Regions from separate parts of the Halomonas sp. KM007 genome, predicted to be linked through region 1. Evidence: predicted binding sites of a transcription regulator. Region 1 holds the regulator's gene; the other holds the start of a gene.
The links. The regulator LexA, encoded in region 1, represses DNA repair genes until DNA is damaged. The targets are predictions, from matches to a motif close to TACTGTNTANNTANACAGTA.
Positions count from the first base shown of each region.

Region 1 (4,401 bases):
TGATGTCCAGGCCACAGGCGGCCATTTCCATGCCCAGCAGCCAGCCGGTATCTTTGGCCAGCGCCAGCCCTACCGACTGATCATGGGCAAACACGTCGCCAATCCGAGCCATGGGCGGCAGGCGCGTCACGCCTTGCCGGATACGCTGAACCCGGCCGCCCTCTTGGTCGACGGCCAATAGCAGGTCGCCACGCACACGACGAATGCTGTCACACAGCTCCCGCACTTGGGTGGCGCTTTCCACGTTACGAGCAAACAGAATCACGCCACCTACCGCGGGATTCTTCAGCAGGCGCTGGTCTTCCTTGGTCAGGGTCTGGCCTTCCAGGTCGAGCATGACCGGGCCTAGAGGTTGAGTCATCGTACTGGGTCCAGGAAAAAGGGCGTCATTCTAGACCACCCGTGTGATCTTTCAAAATGTGGAGTATGCCAGCGGGGACAACGTCAATGCAGCCATACTGGCGTACCCGGCACAGCCCGTTTGAAAAGCCAGAGCAGGTCGGCATTACGTAGACGCACACAGCCGTGAGAAGCAGCAAGGCCCATGGGCTGGTCAGGGGGAGTACCGTGCAGGTAGATGTAGCGACGCTGGGAATCGACACGGCCGCCGCGATTGATACCGCGCTCCAGGCCACATAGCCACAGTATGCGGGTCAAGATCCAGTCGCGCTCGGGGAACTCGACCGCCAAATCGGCAGAGTAGACCTCTCCGGTCCAACGACGCCCCCGAAAGACCGCATCCTCGGGTAGCCCATCGCCAATGGCTGCCCGCACATAGTGCCAGCCCAGTGGCGTACAGCCACTGCCCTCCTCTTGCCCCACACCGGCTTTGCCCGTGGAAACAGCGCATTCGTGCTTTAGCTCGCGCCCCTGCCACCAGCGCAGGCGTTGGGCCTGGGTGTCGATTTCCATCCAGCCACCTTCAACGGGCGGCAGATCAGCCAACCTGGGCGTTTGCATGAGGCTTCTCATCCACGGTTGCTGCAGGCAACGGCATTGGCGCGCTCATGGCCGCCACCACGACGGGGCGCAGGCGTCGGATCAAGTCGCGTACCGTTACCTGCTCCTGATAATCCTTGGCGGCGATATCGCGCAGTGCATCCAGGCCAGACAGAGTGAAAATTACCGTGCCCAGCATGAAGTGCAGCCGCCAGAAGCGCTCGGCATCTGGCAGCTCGGGCGTTGCCCGGCGCACCAACTCCGTGAAGCGCGTGAAGACATCACCATACTGCTGCTGAATATAGCGACGCAGGTGTCCTTGCGCCTGGCTGTAAGCCAGCCCCAGCAGCCGCATGAACACTTTCAGGCTATGGCGCTCGGCAGGCACGGCCAGCACGGTGGTGGCCATGGTTTCCAGCAGCACCTCCAGAGGAATGGCCTGGCCTTCGTAGCGCGCTTCCAGCTCGTCCAGCGCAGTATGGAAGCGTTCGGAGAACGGGTCCAGGTAACGGGCAAATACCGCCTGTATCAGCGCTTTCTTCGACCCGAAGTGATAATTGACGGCAGCAAGGTTGACCCGCGCTTTACTGGTGATATTGCGCAGTGATGTTTCGGCAAACCCCCGCTCTGCAAAGAGCACCTCTGCCGTATCCAAAATACGTGTGACCGTATCCGACTGGGCCATAGCGCCCTCCCAAAACAGGTGTTTAAAACATGGCGATCGCGTTGGCGAATAGTATGCCATTCCCCCTGCTGGCTCAAACGATTATCCCGCTCGAGGTTCAGGCCGCGTGCCCCGGTACGGATTGCAACTCATCATGTACTGGACAGAGCAACATACTGTATACTTAAACACATACTGATTTTACGGACATGTAGCGACTGTCTTTTCACTGTTTGGAGTCTGATATGTCACGCCCACTCACCGCACGCCAGCAGCATGTATATGATTTTATCGTGAAGACCATGGGCGAGCTTGGCTACCCCCCTACCCGCGCCGAAATCGCCAAGGCGCTGGGCTTTCGTTCCCCCAACGCTGCTGAAGAGCATCTGCGCGCACTGGAGCGCAAAGGTGCCATTCGCATCATTCGCAATACGTCACGCGGCATTCGCCTGCCCAACCAGGAACCGCTCGACGCCACGCCCCCGGCAGCCGAGCCTACCAGCGCCGCCAACGATGCCACGCCCAACGGGCTGCCGGTCATTGGCGAAGTCGCGGCAGGCAGTCCCATTCTGGCAGCGGAGCATATCGACCGTTACTGCCCGCTCCCTGCAGAGTACTTCACCCCCAAGGCCGACTATCTGCTGCGAGTTCGCGGCCTGTCGATGAAGGATGTGGGTATTCTGGAAGGCGATCTGCTGGCGGTGCATCGTACCGACCGCGTGCGTGACGGTCAGATCGTCGTCGCGCGCCTGGAGGACGAGGTCACGGTCAAGCGTTTTAAACGCCAGGGGCATCACGTCACGCTGCTCGCCGAGAACGAAGACTTCGCCCCCATCGAAATCGACCTGAGAACTCAACAGCTGGATATCGAAGGCGTCGGGGTAGGCGTCATCCGAGGTGGCAACGGCCAGGCACTGGGTTAAAATACTGGGCTAGGACACTGGACCAAGCCACCGCCTACTGCATATCGATGTAACGATGATCGTTGAACGTGGCGACCCAGTGCGGGTGGTAGACCAGCAAGATACTCAGCAGCATGCCCGTGATGAAGGCTTCCGAGGGCATCAGCAAGGGTAAAAAGCGGGCATACTCCTGAGCCAGATAGATCGCTTCAGGGTCGGTGCCCGCCACCAGAATCAGCCCCACGGCCGCCAGCCCGCCTCCTAGCGTGGCCAGCGCAGCACCGAAAAAACCGCAGGCAAACAGAAACACCATCAGGTTGTCCGGCAAGCGGCGATCCACGATACGCCATACCACCCCCGTGATCACGGCGGGCACCAGTCCCGTCACCAACACGTTGGGCCCCAACAGCTCCCAGGCATTGCGCCCGATCACCACCATCGCCACGTTGAGCAGCAGGTTGCTGATCAAGGCCAGGGGCACCTTGAACACCAACGTCATCAGCACCGTGAACACCAGATGCAGGGTCAACCAATCGACCGCCTGGGCCCGCAGCTGCCACATCAGCATCACGGCAAGCGTCGCGGCCATCCAGCGATGCTGCAAACCGGTATCTTCCAGCAGCGGCTGCCAGGGGCGCTGCCAAAGCACCCACCCCAGCGCACCTGCCGACACCAGCCAGGTAGCCAGCAGTGCCCAGATGGCCAGCACGCTTTGTGCAAAGGACATGGCGCCCCTCCCCGGTGGGCGAGTTAGCTGAACACGACGGTCTTGTTACCGTGAATCAATACGCGATCTTCCAGATGCCAGCGCAGGCCGCGGGCCAGCACGGCTTTTTCCACATCACGGCCAAAGCGCACCAGGTCGGTGGGCGTATGGCAGTGGCTTACCCGATGGATATCCTGCTCGATGATGGGCCCCGCATCCAGCTCTTCGGTTACGTAATGGCAGGTGGCACCGATCAGCTTGACGCCACGCTCGTAAGCCTGGTGGTAAGGCTTTGCCCCGGCAAAGGAGGGCAAGAAGCTGTGATGAATATTGATGACGCGCCCGGCATAGCGCTCGCACAGCGAGGGGGGTAGTATCTGCATGTACCGCGCCAACACGACACAGTCGGCCCGTGCCGCATCGATCTGGGTTTGTACCTGCTCGAAAGCCGCCTGCTTGTTGGCTGGGTCCACCGGCACGTGGTGATAAGGAATGCCGTACCACTCGGTGAGCGAACGCATGTCGTCATGATTGGAAATGACGCTGACGATATCGCAATCCAGCTCGCCTGCCTGCCAGCGATACAGCAGATCCACCAGGCAGTGGGATTCCCGGGAAACCATCAATACCACGCGGCGGCGCTTCTGGGTGTCCACCAGTGACCACTGCATATCGAATTCGGCGGCGACGGGTTCGAACGCCGTGCGCAGCGCCTCGGCCGACATGCCCAATGAATCGGCGAGAATTTCGTAACGCATGAAAAAGCGACCCGTCTCCAGGTCGGAGTGCTGGCTGGCCTCGGTAATCGAGCCGCCCTGCTGGGCAATGAAGCTGGAAACACGCGCCACGATGCCCACCTGATCCGGGCACGACACAACTAAACGGTAATAATGAGACATCAATGAACACTCTTGCGTATGTAACGGCACGTTCGCCAGGGACTTACCTGCCGACAGGCAAGCCTCACCAGGCGCACTAGTGTAACGCAAGCGCTGCAACCAAGCACTGTGTGGTGCAGTGCCGCGATGATTGTTACAGGCCCCTCCCTTCCCGTATAGTTAAGAGATTACTTCCCAGGCTTTTCATGACCGATGCATCCACCACGCGTTCAACTTCGTCCCCGTCGCCGCCCGCCCCTGCACCTGCTTCCGCTAGGTGGATGCGGTGAAATTGGAATGAATCTTACGCTG
Region 1 covers NZ_CP136131.1:3,564,995-3,569,395, reverse strand. The annotation lists gene nagZ (beta-hexosaminidase) at 1-361, opposite strand, end outside; gene RVM27_RS16990 (L,D-transpeptidase family protein) at 445-960, opposite strand; gene RVM27_RS16985 (TetR/AcrR family transcriptional regulator) at 938-1,624, opposite strand; gene lexA (transcriptional repressor LexA) at 1,849-2,526, shown strand; gene RVM27_RS16975 (energy-coupling factor ABC transporter permease) at 2,561-3,232, opposite strand; gene purU (formyltetrahydrofolate deformylase) at 3,256-4,110, opposite strand; gene RVM27_RS16965 (ribonuclease J) at 4,387-4,401, shown strand, end outside.

Region 2 (4,401 bases), 1.6 Mb from region 1:
TTCGGTCAGCGCATCCAGTTTCTTCTGGATGTTGTCCTGGTCATCGGTCTTGACCGCTTCTTCCAGTTCGGCGATGGCCGTTTCGATGGCTTGTTTCTCGTCATCGGTGGCCTTGTCGCCCGCTTCCTGCACGGTCTTGCGGGTGGCGTGAATCATGCCGTCCGCCTGGTTGCGCAGTTGCACCAGCGCTTCGAACTTCTTGTCTTCGTCGGCGTGGGCTTCGGCGTCGCGAACCATCTGCTCGATCTCTTCGTCCGTCAGGCCGCTGGACGCCTTGATCACGATGGACTGCTCTTTGCCCGTCGCCTTGTCCTTGGCCGACACGTTCAGGATACCGTTGGCATCCAGATCGAAAGCCACTTCGATTTGCGGTACGCCACGCGGTGCCGGCGGAATGTCGGAGAGGTCGAAACGACCCAGCGACTTGTTCTGCGACACTTGCTTGCGCTCGCCCTGCACGACGTGAATGGTCACCGCCGTCTGGTTGTCATCCGCCGTCGAGAAGGTTTGAGTCTTCTTGGTGGGGATGGTGGTGTTCTTGTCGATCAGCGGCGTCATGACGCCACCCATGGTTTCGATACCCAGGGTCAACGGCGTGACGTCCAGCAGCAGAACGTCTTTCACGTCGCCGCCCAGTACGCCACCCTGAATCGCGGCACCTACGGCGACGGCTTCATCGGGGTTGACGTCTTTACGGGCTTCTTTACCGAAGAAGTCTGCCGCTTTCTTCTGAACCATCGGCATGCGGGTCTGGCCGCCGACCAGGATCACTTCGTCGATTTCAGACGCGGACAGGCCAGCATCTTTCAGAGCCGTTTTGCATGGCTCGAGAGAGCGCTGCACCAAGTCTTCTACCAGCGACTCCAGCTTGGCACGAGTCACCTTGACGTTCAGGTGTTTCGGGCCTGTGTTGTCTGCCGTGATATACGGCAGGTTGACGTCGGTCTGCTGAGCGCTGGAAAGCTCGATCTTGGCTTTCTCGGCGGCTTCCTTCAGACGCTGCATGGCCAGGTTGTCGCCCGACAGGTTGATGCCGCTGTCGGTTTTGAACTGGTCGACCAGATAGTTGATCAGCGCCAGGTCGAAATCTTCACCGCCCAGGAAGGTGTCACCGTTGGTGGCCAGTACTTCGAACTGGGTTTCACCATCGACATCGGCGACTTCGATGATGGAGATATCGAAGGTACCGCCGCCCAGGTCGTAGACCGCGATGGTCTTGTCACCACGAGACTTGTCCATGCCGTAGGCAAGCGCTGCGGCAGTCGGCTCGTTGATGATGCGCTTGACGTCCAGACCGGCAATACGGCCCGCATCTTTGGTGGCCTGACGCTGGCTGTCGTTGAAGTAGGCCGGAACGGTGATGACCGCTTCGGTCACCGGCTCGCCAAGGTAGTCTTCGGCGGTCTTCTTCATCTTCTTCAGCACTTCGGCGCTGACCTGCGGGGGAGCCATCTTCTTGCCTTTGACTTCTACCCACGCGTCACCGTTGTCGGCTTCGGCAATCTTGTACGGCACCATCTTGATGTCTTTTTGCACGACGTCGTCCTTGAAACGACGACCGATCAGACGCTTGATGGCGTAAAGGGTGTTTTCCGGGTTGGTCACGGCTTGGCGCTTGGCCGCCTGACCGACCAGCGTTTCGCCGTCATCGGTGTAGGCAATGATGGAAGGCGTGGTACGACCGCCTTCGGCGTTTTCAATGACTTTAGCGCTATCACCATCGAGCACGGCCACACAAGAGTTAGTGGTGCCCAGGTCGATTCCAATAATGCGTCCCATAGCAAAAACCTCGAATTCAGTTGTTACAAAACTAAAAAATTTGTTCTTTAAACAAGTTGCGGGCTTATCCCGCGGGGTTGACCTTTATTTGGGGGCCGCTTGCCGCATTTCAAGGGCTTTTTTTGCGGCAATGCGTCAACGCGGCTTAATTCGCTTTTTGGCTGACCACGACCATGGCAGGACGCACGAGGCGGCCGTTCAACAGATAGCCTTTCTGCATCACCTCCATCACGGTGTTGGGGTCGAGCTCTGGGTTCGGCACCATCGCCATGGCTTCATGCACCTGTGGATCGAAGGGCTCGCCCTGAGGCTCGATGCTTTCGACGCCAAACTTACTCAGCACGTCGAGCTGCATCTTGAGGGTCATGGAGACACCTTCGCGATGCGCCTCGGACGCATCGTCCTGCATGCTTTCCAGCGCTTTCTCCAAGCTATCCACCACGGGCAGCAGCTCTTTGACAAACTTCTCTAGGGCAAACTTGCGCGCCTTTTCGGCTTCTTGCTCCGCCCGGCGGCGAACATTCTGAGCTTCGGCAGCAGCCCGCAGCGCTTGGTCTTTGGCTTCCGCCAGGCTCTGCTCGAGTTCTTCTACCTGAGCGGCCAGCACGTCGGCTTCGGGGCTACCAGCGCTATCTTTCAGCGGTGCATCGTCATCGATCAGCCCTTCCAGCTCGCCTTCTACCAGGCGCTCTTCTGCCGTTGGCTCCGTGACTTCGGCTTCCTGCTCCTGACGCGCCAGCTCTTCATCCAACGGGGTTTGCGGTTCTTTAGCCATGCCTTGCTCCTGAAATACGTAGCGGTGCCGTTGGCGGCCACCTGAGTTGATTCGCGGGATTTAGACCACGGATGAAAGCTATATGGGGGCCATCAAAGCCATCTCAAGAGGGGCATTGAAGTGAGTTATCGACTACTGTATAAAACAACAATTATTGGATAAGCATCCAGCACTCGGGATGCACCGCCTCAGGAGGCCTCATGCTGACACAGCTAGCGATCCAGGATTACGCGATTGTTGACCGCCTTGAACTCGACCTCAGCCGTGGCATGACCGCCATCACGGGGGAAACCGGGGCGGGTAAATCCATCTTGCTGGGCGCGCTGGGGCTCTGCCTGGGCGAGCGTGCCGACGCAGGCAGCGTGCGCCACGGCTGCGAGCGCACCGACCTTTCCGCCCGCTTCGACATTCAACACCTGCCCGCCGCCATCGAGTGGCTGCAGGCCCGGGAACTGCCTACCGACGAGTGCCTGTTACGCCGCGTCGTTACCGCCAGCGGGCGCTCCAAAGCATGGATCAACGGCCACCCGGCCACCATTGCCGACCTGAAATCCCTGGGCGAGCAGCTGATTCAAATTCATGGCCAGCATGCCCACCAAGCCTTAATGCGCGAAGAAACGCATTTGGCGCTACTGGATGACTACGCCGGTTTACGCGAACGCAGCCACCAGCTTGCTGAAACATTCCGTGAGTGGCGCAACGTTCGCCGTCGGCTGAAAAAGCTCAGCGAAGAGGGCAGCGAAGTAGAAGCCAAACGCCAGCTGCTGCGCTATCAGGTTGAAGAACTCGATCAGCTAGGCTTGGCAGAAGGAGAGCTGCAAACCCTCGAAGAGGAGCAGCACACGCTGGCCCACGCCGAAGAAACACTGCGCGAAACCCAGTTTGCCGCCGACTGCTGTGAAAGCGATGAAGGCGGTGCGCTGTCGCTACTCAACCAGGCCTACTCCCACCTCAGCGCCCTACCCGGCAGCGATAAAGGCACGCTTGCCAATACGCTCACCATGCTCAGCGACGCCCGCATTCAGGTAGAAGAGGCCGCCAGCGAGCTGCACCGCTTAGCCAGCACCACTGAATTAGATCCTGAGCGCTTGGCATGGGTGGAAGAGCGCATGGGCGATGTACACCGCATTGCCCGCAAGCACCACGTCGCCCCAGAGGAGATTTGCGCGCTGCACGCCCAGCTCAAACAGGAAGTGGCACAGTTGGAAGCCAGCGACGATGATTTAGAAGCTCTCAGCAGTCAAGTGGCCGAGTACCGCGAGCGTTACCGCAGCGAAGCCAAACAGCTCACCGAAGCACGCCAAAAGGCTGCTGTTCGCTTGGGCAAAGAGGTGCAGCAGCAGTTGGCCTTCCTGGCCATGGGCAAAGCACGTTTCGACGTGGACGTCACCCCACGCGAAACGCCTTCCCCCGAGGGCTTGGACCATGTGCAATTCCTGATCAGCGCCAACCCGGGCCAACCCGCCCGGCCGCTCACCAAAGTCGCTTCCGGTGGCGAGCTGTCGCGCATTAGCTTGGCCATTCAAGTAGTGGCAGCTTCGCATTCGACGATTCCAAGCCTAGTGTTTGATGAGGTCGACGTGGGTATCTCAGGGGCAACGGCGGAAATCGTCGGCCAACTGCTACGTAAACTAGGCGAAAACGGCCAGGTAATGACCGTAACCCACCTGCCTCAAGTGGCTGCCCAGGCGCACCAGCATCTGCACATCGAAAAGCGCGCCAAGCGAGACACCACGCTCACCCACATGGCGCTGCTGGACGAACGCGGCCGGATTAGCGAGCTGGCGAGGATGCTGGGCGGCGTGACACTTTCCGACCAGACCCTGGCCCATGCACGTGAGATGCTT
Region 2 covers NZ_CP136131.1:1,473,797-1,478,197, forward strand. The annotation lists gene dnaK (molecular chaperone DnaK) at 1-1,779, opposite strand, end outside; gene grpE (nucleotide exchange factor GrpE) at 1,925-2,554, opposite strand; gene recN (DNA repair protein RecN) at 2,755-4,401, shown strand, end outside.
Region 2: a site for LexA is predicted at 2,688-2,707, ahead of recN (DNA repair protein RecN). Genes of this name have one in related genera too.